Linked DNA regions of Thermochromatium tepidum ATCC 43061. The protein of the gene in region 1 interacts with the protein of each later gene in a pairwise test. Links are inferred from orthologs where the notes say so. Each region holds a gene or a part of one and is shown on either strand. Other genes may lie near its edges.

What was found.
Region 2: the proteins of accC (region 1) and ribD interact in binary tests that used the Escherichia coli proteins (3 or more experiments, as listed by UniProt). The link is inferred for Thermochromatium tepidum ATCC 43061 from one-to-one orthologs.

What each region holds. Positions count from the first base shown.
Region 1 is NZ_CP039268.1:1,985,826-1,991,160, reverse strand. The notes cover bases 908-3,842. They hold accC (acetyl-CoA carboxylase biotin carboxylase subunit), read left to right. Parts: upstream 908-1,672; coding sequence 1,673-3,013; downstream 3,014-3,842. Other genes in these bases: E6P07_RS09105 (AAA family ATPase), read left to right, coding at 3,674-3,842; E6P07_RS09110 (sulfur globule family protein), read right to left, coding at 3,113-3,442; accB (acetyl-CoA carboxylase biotin carboxyl carrier protein), read left to right, coding at 1,182-1,652; aroQ (type II 3-dehydroquinate dehydratase), read left to right, coding at 908-1,177. Also shown: E6P07_RS09135 (protein-disulfide reductase DsbD), read left to right, coding at 1-17; E6P07_RS09130 (TlpA family protein disulfide reductase), read left to right, coding at 14-598; more of aroQ, read left to right, coding at 716-907; more of E6P07_RS09105, read left to right, coding at 3,843-4,672; E6P07_RS09100 (DUF58 domain-containing protein), read left to right, coding at 4,686-5,335. UniProt on the Escherichia coli protein: This protein is a component of the acetyl coenzyme A carboxylase complex; first, biotin carboxylase catalyzes the carboxylation of the carrier protein and then the transcarboxylase transfers the carboxyl group to form malonyl-CoA.
Region 2 is NZ_CP039268.1:346,997-351,490, forward strand. The notes cover bases 45-3,014. They hold ribD (bifunctional diaminohydroxyphosphoribosylaminopyrimidine deaminase/5-amino-6-(5-phosphoribosylamino)uracil reductase RibD), read left to right. Parts: upstream 45-947; coding sequence 948-2,081; downstream 2,082-3,014. Other genes in these bases: glyA (serine hydroxymethyltransferase), read left to right, coding at 45-306; nrdR (transcriptional regulator NrdR), read left to right, coding at 436-951; E6P07_RS01640 (riboflavin synthase), read left to right, coding at 2,158-2,817; ribBA (bifunctional 3,4-dihydroxy-2-butanone-4-phosphate synthase/GTP cyclohydrolase II), read left to right, coding at 2,865-3,014. Outside these bases: more of glyA, read left to right, coding at 1-44; more of ribBA, read left to right, coding at 3,015-3,995; ribH (6,7-dimethyl-8-ribityllumazine synthase), read left to right, coding at 4,022-4,492; transcription antitermination factor NusB, read left to right, coding at 4,494-4,494. UniProt on the Escherichia coli protein: Converts 2,5-diamino-6-(ribosylamino)-4(3h)-pyrimidinone 5'-phosphate into 5-amino-6-(ribosylamino)-2,4(1h,3h)-pyrimidinedione 5'-phosphate.

The sequences.
Region 1 (5,335 bases):
GTCAGGTTGCGCCATGAAAGCCTTGAAAGTCATCCTGGTCACTGTGCTTGCCGCTGGTATCAGTATCGGGGCGGCCATCGTCGGTCAGCACTGGATCGATGTCGAGGGCACCAACAGCGGCGGACAGGCCGAGCGCCCAAACGAGTCGCTCGACACCCTGCCCGATTTGCGTTTGCAAGACCTTGAAGGACGCCAGGTCTCCAGCAGTGCCTGGGCCGGCAAGGTGCTGGTGGTCAACTTCTGGGCCACCTGGTGTCCGCCCTGTTTGTCCGAAATCCCGAGGTTCGTCGAGGCTCAGGAACGGCTGCGCGAATCCGGCGTACAGTTTGTCGGCATCGCCGTCGATCGGGTCGAGGAGGTGCGCGCCTTCGTCGCCGCGCACCCGGTCAATTATCCGCTCCTGATCGCCACGCCCGAGGTGCTCGAACTCTCGGTGAGACTCGGCAACCGGCTCGAAGTGCTGCCCTTCACCCTGATCTTCGATCGGCATGGGCGGCGTGTCCACAGTCAGATCGGCGAACTGAGCACCGAGGAACTGACCCATTACCTGGACTCGCTGCTCGTGAAGGATGGACCGCACGTCTCACGCACACCCTGATCCTTGCTGGACAAGATCCTGCGAAATCCGCACAATTTGGCATGATTTGCCGCCGATTTCCTCCGGATGGCAATGATGCGTCTCCTTATCTTCTTTGGTCTGCAAGCGATTGGCGCCATGGCCTCGATCCTGGTCCTGAACGGACCCAATCTCAATCTGCTCGGCACCCGCGAACCCGGTCACTATGGGCGCGCCACCCTGGCCGACATCGAGCACCGGCTTGTGGCCATGGCCCGGGAAGCCGGCCATGAATTGACCTTCGTGCAGAGCAACGCCGAGCACGTCCTGATCGAGACCATCCATCAGGCTGGGCGCGATGGGGTGCAGTTCATCCTCATCAATCCGGCTGCCTTTACCCACACCAGCGTCGCCTTGCGCGATGCCCTGCTGGCCGTGGCCATCCCCTTCATCGAGGTACACCTGTCGAACGTGTACGCCCGCGAGCCCTTCCGCACCCACTCCTATTTCTCCGACATCGCGGTGGGCGTGATCTGCGGGCTCGGGGCCGAGGGGTATGCGCTGGCGCTAAGCGCCGCGCTCGGTCGACTGGCCCAGGATCCAACGAACGAGAACCACTGACACCATGGACATTCGCAAGGTCAAGAAGCTGATCGAGCTGTTGGGACAATCCGATGTCACCGAGATCGAGATCCACGAGGGCGAGGAATCGGTGCGCATCAGCCGCCAACCGAGCGGCGGTACGGCGATGCCCTTCTACCTACCCCCGGGGATGCCGATGCCCACGGTGGGCACCGCCCCGCCGCCGGTCGCCACACCGACCGCCCAGTCGGTAGATGACGAGGACGAGGACCAAACCACTGGTCACCTGGTGCGTTCACCCATGGTCGGGACCTTCTATCGCGCGCCCTCGCCGACGTCCAAACCCTTCGTCGAGGAGGGGCAGACGGTCAAGCCGGGCGATACGCTCTGCATCATCGAGGCGATGAAGATCCTCAACCAGATCGAGAGCGAGTACGCAGGGACGGTCAGGCGCATCCTGGTCGAGAACGGACAGCCGGTGGAGTACAACCAGCCGCTGTTCCTGATCGACTGAGGTCTGCCATCATGCCCGCCATGATCGAGAAGGTTCTGATCGCCAACCGGGGTGAGATCGCGCTGCGCATCCTGCGTGCCTGTCGTGAGCTCGGCATCAAGACGGTCGCCGTCCACTCCGAGCCCGATCGCGATCTCAAGCATGTGCTGCTGGCCGATGAGTCGGTCTGCATCGGCCCGGCCCCAGCGCTCCAGAGTTATCTCAATATCCCGGCCATCATCAGCGCCGCCGAGGTCACGGACACGGTGGCCATCCATCCCGGCTATGGCTTTCTGTCGGAAAACGCCGACTTCGCCGAGCGGGTCGAGAAGTCGGGCTTCATCTTCATTGGCCCGCGTCCCGAGACCATTCGGCTCATGGGCGATAAGGTCTCGGCCATCGCGGCCATGAAGGCCGCTGGCGTGCCCTGCGTGCCCGGCTCCGACGGTCCGATCGACGACAACAAAAAGCGGACACTCGAGATCGCGCGCGAGATCGGCTATCCGGTCATGATCAAGTCGTCCGGAGGCGGTGGTGGGCGCGGGATGCGCGTGGTGCACTCGGAGGCGACCCTGCTCAACGCGATCGCCCTCACCCAGGCCGAGGCGGCGGCGGCCTTCAATAACGATACGGTCTATCTAGAGAAATATCTGGAAAACCCGCGTCATATCGAGTTCCAGGTCCTGGCCGACCAGATGGGCAATGCCATCCATCTCGGCGAGCGCGACTGCTCGATGCAGCGGCGGCATCAGAAGGTGGTGGAAGAGGCGCCCGCGCCCGGGATCACCGAGGAACAGCGCCGTGCGATCGGCGAGCGCTGCGCCGCGGCCTGTCGTTCGATCGGCTACCGCGGGGCGGGGACGTTCGAGTTCCTCTATGAAAACGGGCAGTTCTATTTCATCGAGATGAACACCCGCGTCCAGGTCGAGCATCCGGTCACCGAGATGGTCACGGGGGTGGATATCGTCAAGGAGCAGATCCTGATTGCCGCCGGCGAGCCGCTGCGCTATCGGCAGGAAGACATCCAGATGCGCGGACATGCCATCGAGTGTCGCATCAACGCCGAGCACCCAGACACCTTCTTGCCCAGTCCGGGCAAGATCACCGATTTCCATGCCCCGGGCGGTCCTGGGGTACGGATCGATACCCATATCTACTCAGGCTATACCGTGCCCTGTCACTATGATTCGATGATCGGCAAGCTCATCGCCCATGGTGAGGATCGCGAAGCGGCGATCGCGCGCATGTGCAATGCCCTGCGCGAGACGGTCATCGAGGGCATCAACACCAATATCAAGCTCCATCGCTCGATCATGCGCGATGGTGGCTTCCTGGCCGGCGGCGCCAACATCCACTATCTGGAAAAGATGCTCGGCCTCTAGCCGCCAGGGTGCATCGTCTCCGGCAGGCCAAACGCCTCGGCTCGGGAAGAGCCCGAGGCGTCTTTTCAATGTGGACGCGATCGCTCGCGGCCAGACCGCTCACTGGGAGGGCCAGATCTCACGGCTTGGGGTCGCTTGTCGTTGGGCAGGAGCAGCGGGCATCTGGGGCGGAACCGCGCCATAGGGCATTCCATAGCCGCCGTAGGGAACGCCATAGCCATAGCCGCGATTGTAGGCACGGCCATAACCGCGTCCGCCGCCGCTCATATTCATGTTGAAGTCGCCATAGCCATCGCCGAACATGTCGCCTCTGTTGTCCCAGAGGCCGTTGCCATCGCCAGGGCCGCCCCACCAGGCACGTGTGGTGAAGGATGCGCCGGCAAAGAGCGCGGCGATGGCGCAAGCGGCGATCCGATTGGATCGGATCATGGTGTCGTCCTCTGTTGTGGAGCTGGGATGGCCGAACCAGGATAGGGGGCGGGCGTGTCATCCACAATTCATCGACCTTAAAAAGTTTTAACCGCGTCGCTCGATAAAACCTGCAAATCTAATGTCCCGATCGGCCATCCATAGCCGCTGGCCGGGGGTCGCAGGCGTGTGAGATCTATGAGGAGGCGAGCCTTGGAACAAAGCCCCAACCTGGACTCGAACAAGGGGGACTTGAACAAGGGCGCGGACGCCCGGACGAATGGCCAAGCCGCTCTGGCCCGGCGTTTCGCGGCACTGCGCGATCAGATCGCACGTGCCGTCCTCGGGCAACAGGGCCTGATCGAGCGGTTGCTGATCGCCCTACTGGCCGATGGGCATCTCTTGGTCGAGGGGGCCCCGGGTCTGGCCAAGACCACGGCGGTCAAGCAGCTCGCCGCCGGGCTGGAGGGCGACTTCCATCGCATCCAGTTTACACCCGATCTCTTGCCGGCCGATCTCACCGGAACCGAGATCTACCGCCCGCACGACGGCAGCTTTCGCTTCGATCGCGGTCCCATCTTCCACAACCTGCTGCTCGCCGACGAGGTCAACCGCGCCCCGGCCAAGGTGCAGTCGGCGCTGCTAGAGGCCATGGGTGAGCGTCAGGTCACGGTTGGGCGCGAGACCTACCCGCTGCCCGAGCTCTTTCTGGTCATGGCCACCCAGAACCCGATCGAGCAGGAGGGCACCTATCCGCTGCCCGAGGCCCAGCTCGATCGCTTCCTGCTGCATGTGCGCGTCGATTACCCCGATCTGGAGACCGAGCGCGCCATCCTGCGGCTCAATCGCGATCGGGCACGGTCTGTGCCGGACGATACGCCCAGGCTGGTCCTGACCCAGGCCGAGGTCTTTGCGGCGCGGCGGGCGATCCTGGAGCTCTACCTGGCCCCCGAGGTCGAGGACTATCTAGTGCATCTGGTGATGGCCACGCGCCGCCCCGGCGCCTATGCGCGCGCGCTCGACGGCTGGCTGAGATTCGGCGCCAGTCCACGGGCGACCATCGCGCTCGACCGCTGCGCGCGCGCCCGTGCCTGGCTCGCGGGACGCGACTTCGTCTCGCCCGAGGATATCCAGACGCTCCTGCCCGATGTGCTGCGCCATCGGGTGCTCTTGTCTTACGAGGCCGAGGCCGAGGGGCGTCGACCGGACGACTTCATCCAGGCGCTGCTGGCGCACGTCCCGGCACCCTGAGCGAGGCTTGGGCATGGCGGATTCGAACGACCGGACTCAAGCAGGCCTCTGCGCCGATCTCAAGGCGCTCATCGCGCTCCGTGCCCAGGCGCGACGGCTGGATCTGGCCCCGCGTGGTCGGGTACTGGCCACCCGTAGCGGCGGACATCTGTCGCGCTTTCGTGGGCGCGGCATGGAGTTCGACGAGTCGCGCGTCTATCTGCCGGGCGACGATCCGCGCAACATGGATTGGCGCGTGACGGCGCGTGCAGGCACGCCGCATGTAAAGCTGTTTCGCGAGGAGCGCGAGCGCCCGGTGTGGCTGCTGGTCGATCAGGGACCTTCGATGCGGTTCGGGACGCGCGTGGTCTTCAAATCCGTGGTCGCAGCGCGGGTGGCGGCGCTTCTCGGCTGGGCGGCGGTCGATCGTGGTGATCGGGTCGGTGGCCTGGTGTTCGACGAGGCGCGTCATCTGGAGCGGCGCCCGGCGGCGCGCGGCGCGGGTCTGCTGCCGCTGCTCGAACGTCTGGCCACGCCTTTCGATCCGTTGACGGAGGAGGGCGGTTGGACCGGCCTGGCGGCAGCCGCGTCCTCTCTGGCCGCGTTGGTGCGTCCGGGGAGCCTGATCGCGCTCATCAGCGACTTCGCCGATCTGGACGGATCGGATGGCACTTGGATCGCGCG
Region 2 (4,494 bases), 1.6 Mb from region 1 along the record:
CTGTTTTTGGTCAGCTTCATCCGCCAGGGGCTGACCGGAAAGGACGTCGACGCCTGGTTGGGCACGGCCAACATCACAGTCAACAAGAACGCCGTCCCCAACGATCCGCAATCGCCCTTCGTCACCAGCGGTATCCGCATCGGTACCCCGGCCATCACCACGCGCGGTTTCGGCACCCCTGAGGCGCGTGATCTGGCGGGCTGGATGTGCGATCTGATCGATGCACGCGGCGCACCGGCGGTCATCGAAACCGTCAAGGCCAGGGTACTGGACCTCTGCCGGCGTTTTCCGGTCTACGGCCATTGACGTCAAACCCTTGATCCATCACTGCCCCAGATCTTGCTGGATGTACAGATGACATCAGGTTCGTTGCCATCGCTTTTGTGTGCCGTCGCTCCAGTTGGACGCTGGACGCTGGCGGCTGGAGGCTGATCCATGCGCTGTCCCTTTTGTGGTGCGCAGGATACCAGGGTCGTCGACTCGCGTCTGGCGGGCGAGGGGGATCAGGTTCGTCGGCGCCGCAAATGCGACCTCTGCGGTGAGCGCTTCACGACCTATGAGACCGTCGAGCTGAATCTGCCGCGTATCGTCAAGCGTGACGGCAACCGTGTCCCCTTTGACGGCGGGAAATTGCGTGCCGGCATGATGCGTGCGCTCGAAAAGCGACCGGTGAGCACCGAGCAGGTGGACCGGGCGCTGGCCCGTATCCAGCGTTCGCTGATGTCGAGCGGCGAGAGCGAGATCTCAACACAGCGGATCGGCGAACTGGTCATGGACGAGCTGCGTCAGATCGATCAGGTCGCCTATGTCCGTTTTGCCTCAGTCTATCGACATTTCGAGGACGTGGCGGCCTTCCGCGAGGAGATCGAGCGTCTGGAGCGTCAGCCCGCACCCGAATTCAGCCGCCGACAGATCGATCTGCTCGACGATCTGGAGCCGGACAACGGATGACCGGCTTGGACCTTGAGTGTTGCGACCCGCTCTATATGGCGCATGCCATCCGGCTGGCCGAGCGCGGACGCTATACCACAGATCCCAATCCGTGTGTCGGCTGTGTGCTGGTGCGCGATGGGCGAGTCGTCGGCGAGGGCTGGCATCATCGCGCCGGTGAGCCGCATGCTGAATCCCTGGCCCTGAGACAGGCCGGTGAGGAGGCCCGCGGTGCCACGGTCTATGTGACCCTGGAGCCGTGCTCGCATCAGGGGCGCACGCCACCCTGTGCCGATGCCCTGATCGGTGCCGGTGTGGCACGGGTCGTCTGCGCCATGATCGATCCCAATCCGCGGGTCTCCGGTCGCGGCATCGAACGCCTGCGTCAGGCCGGGATCGTAGTCGAGCTCGGTTGTCTGGAGGCCGAGGCACGGGCGCTCAATCCAGGCTTCATCAAACGCCATGAACAGGGGCGGCCCTATGTGCGCTGCAAGCTGGGTGCCAGTCTCGATGGCCGCACTGCCCTGGCCACGGGTGAGAGCCAATGGATCACATCCGAGGCCGCACGGCGTGACGTGCAGCGCTGGCGCGCGCGCAGCTCGGCCATCGTTACCGGGGTGGGGACGGTGCTGGGTGATGATCCGCGTCTGAATGTGCGTCTGACCGCCGCCGAGTTGCCTGGCATGGACCCGGAGGCACCGGTGCGTCAACCCTGGCGCGTGGTGGTCGACAGCTACTGGCGCACGCCGCCGGGGGCGCGTCTGCTCGGTCTGCCGGGGCGCACCCTGATTGCCGGTATCGGCCCTATCAACGAGACCGCAACTGCGCTCGAGGCGGCTGGGGCGGAGCTGATCCGTCTGCCGGAGCATAATGGTCGGGTCGATCTGGTAGCCCTGATGACCGAGTTGGCACGGCGCGAGGTCAATGAGGTCCTGCTGGAGGCCGGCGCGACCCTGGCGGGGGCGGCGGTGCGTGCCGGGCTGATCGATGAGATCCTGCTCTATCAGGCCCCCTGTCTCCTGGGGCAGGCCGCCAGGGGGCTGTTCGATCTGCCGGGGATCAATACCCTGGCCGATCGTATCGACCTGGAAATCCTGGAGGTTCGGCACATCGGCGTGGATCTGCGGATTCGGGCGCGTCCAAAGCTGTGACGCCTATGGGCCGTGGTCGCCCCTACTGAGGCCGCTCCAAGCCAGAACCCATAATTAAGCGAAGACCCAACCATCCATGTTCACAGGTATCATCCAAGCGGTGGGTATGATTCAACGTCTGGAGCCGTACGGTGGCGACGCGCGGCTCGACCTCGATACCGGCAAACTGCCGCTCGACGGCGTCGCCCTGGGCGACAGCATCGCCGTCAACGGGGTCTGCCTGACCGCCGTGGCCCTGACCGAGCGTGGCTTTGCGGCCGACGTCTCGCGCGAGACCCTGACCCTGACCACGCTCGGCACGCTCAAGCCCGGCGCCCGGGTCAATCTCGAAAGGGCCCTGACCCTGGCCACACCGCTCGGCGGGCATCTGGTCAGCGGACACGTCGATGGGGTTGGAACGGTCGTGGCGTGCCAAGAAGACGCGCGTTCCTGGCGGCTGCGCATCCAGGCCCCGGACGCCCTGGCGCGCTATATCGCCCCCAAGGGCTCGATCTGCGTCGATGGCACCAGCCTGACCGTCAATCGGGTCGAGGGCGCGGTGTTCGAGCTCAATATCGTGCCCCATACCCTCCAGGAGACCATCATCGGCGACTATCGTCCAGGCACCCGGGTCAACCTGGAGGTGGATCTGATCGCCCGCTATCTGGAGCGTCTGCTGCTCGGCGATCGGGCCGCCACCCCCGGGGTCTCGGGGCTGACGCTGGACTTTCTGGCCGAGCATGGCTTTGTCAAGTGACCTCGCCTCCGACCCGACCCTACAAACCACTGCATGAACCAAGACCTATGAGCCGTACCGGCCTAAACACGATCGAGGAGATCATCGACGACCTGCGCGCAGGCAAGATGGTCATCATCATGGACGACGAGGACCGCGAGAACGAGGGCGATCTGCTCATGGCCGCCGATTGCGTCACGCCCGAGGCCATCAATTTCATGACCAAGTACGGGCGCGGTCTGATCTGTCTGACCCTGACCAAGGAGCGCTGCGAGCGGTTGCGCCTGCCGCTCATGGTCAGCGACAACCGGGCCGCGCATTCGACCGCCTTTACTGTCTCCATCGAGGCCGCGCGCGGTGTGACCACCGGCATCTCAGCGGCCGATCGCGCCACCACCATCCGCGCCGCTGTGGCGCCCGAGGCCAGCCCCCGCGATCTGGTCCAGCCGGGCCATGTCTTTCCGCTCATGGCCCAGCCGGGGGGGGTGCTGGTACGGGCCGGACACACCGAGGCCGGTTGCGATCTGGCGCGGCTGGCCGGCTTTACGCCGGCGGCGGTGATCGTGGAGATCCTCAACGAAGACGGCAGCATGGCGCGCCGGCCCGATCTGGAGGTCTTCGCCCAGACCCATGGTCTCAAGATCGGTACCATCGCCGATCTCATCCACTACCGGCTGCGCAACGAAACCGCTGTGATCCGCGTGTGCGAGTGCGAGCTGCCGACGGTGCACGGTACCTTCGATCTGGTCGCCTATCGCGACACCATCGACAACGAGATCCATCTGGCCCTAAGGCTCGGTGCGATCAGCCCCGAGCGTCCGACCCTGGTGCGCGTGCATCTGCAGAATACCCTGTGCGATCTATTCGACACTACGCACAACGCCTGCGGCTGGCCGTTGCGCGACGTCATGCGTCAGGTGGCCGCCGCAGGGGAGGGTGTGATCGTGGTCCTGCGCAACCGCGACCATGCGTACGATCTGCTGTGCCGGCTCAAGGACTTCCAGTTCCACGACAGCGACGATCCGGTGCCGGTGCGCCAGGATCGCGGCGAACTGCGGACCTATGGCATCGGCGCCCAGATCCTGGCCGATCTCGGGGTGCGCAAGATGCGGGTGATGAGCGCGCCCAAGGCGATGCACGCCATTTCCGGATTCGATCTCGAAGTGGTCGAATACACGGGTGGCCGCTCCACTGTCTAAGGTTGTAGCGATTTTCGGAATAGACGATGAGTATCAAAACGATCGAGGGCGCCCTGAGCGCCGACCAGGCCCGCTTCTGTCTGGTGGTCTCGCGCTGGAATAGCTTCGTGGTCGAGAGTCTGGAGCGGGGCGCGATCGATGCGCTCCTGCGGCATGGCGCGAGCGCCTCGGATCTGACCATCGTGCGCGTACCGGGTGCCTTTGAGATGCCGGTCGCCATCGAGCGGATCGCGGCCAAGGGCAGCTATGATGCCATCATCGCGCTCGGTGCCGTCATCCGCGGTGGCACGCCACACTTTGACTATGTCGCCGGCGAGTGCGTCAAGGGCCTAGCCCAGGTAAGCCTCAAATACGGCCTGCCGGTCGCCTTCGGGGTATTGACCGTCGATACGATTGAGCAGGCCATCGAACGGGCTGGCACCAAGGCTGGCAACAAGGGCGCCGAGGCGGCCCTGTCCGCCTTGGAGATGGTAAATCTGCTGAGACAGATCAATTGACA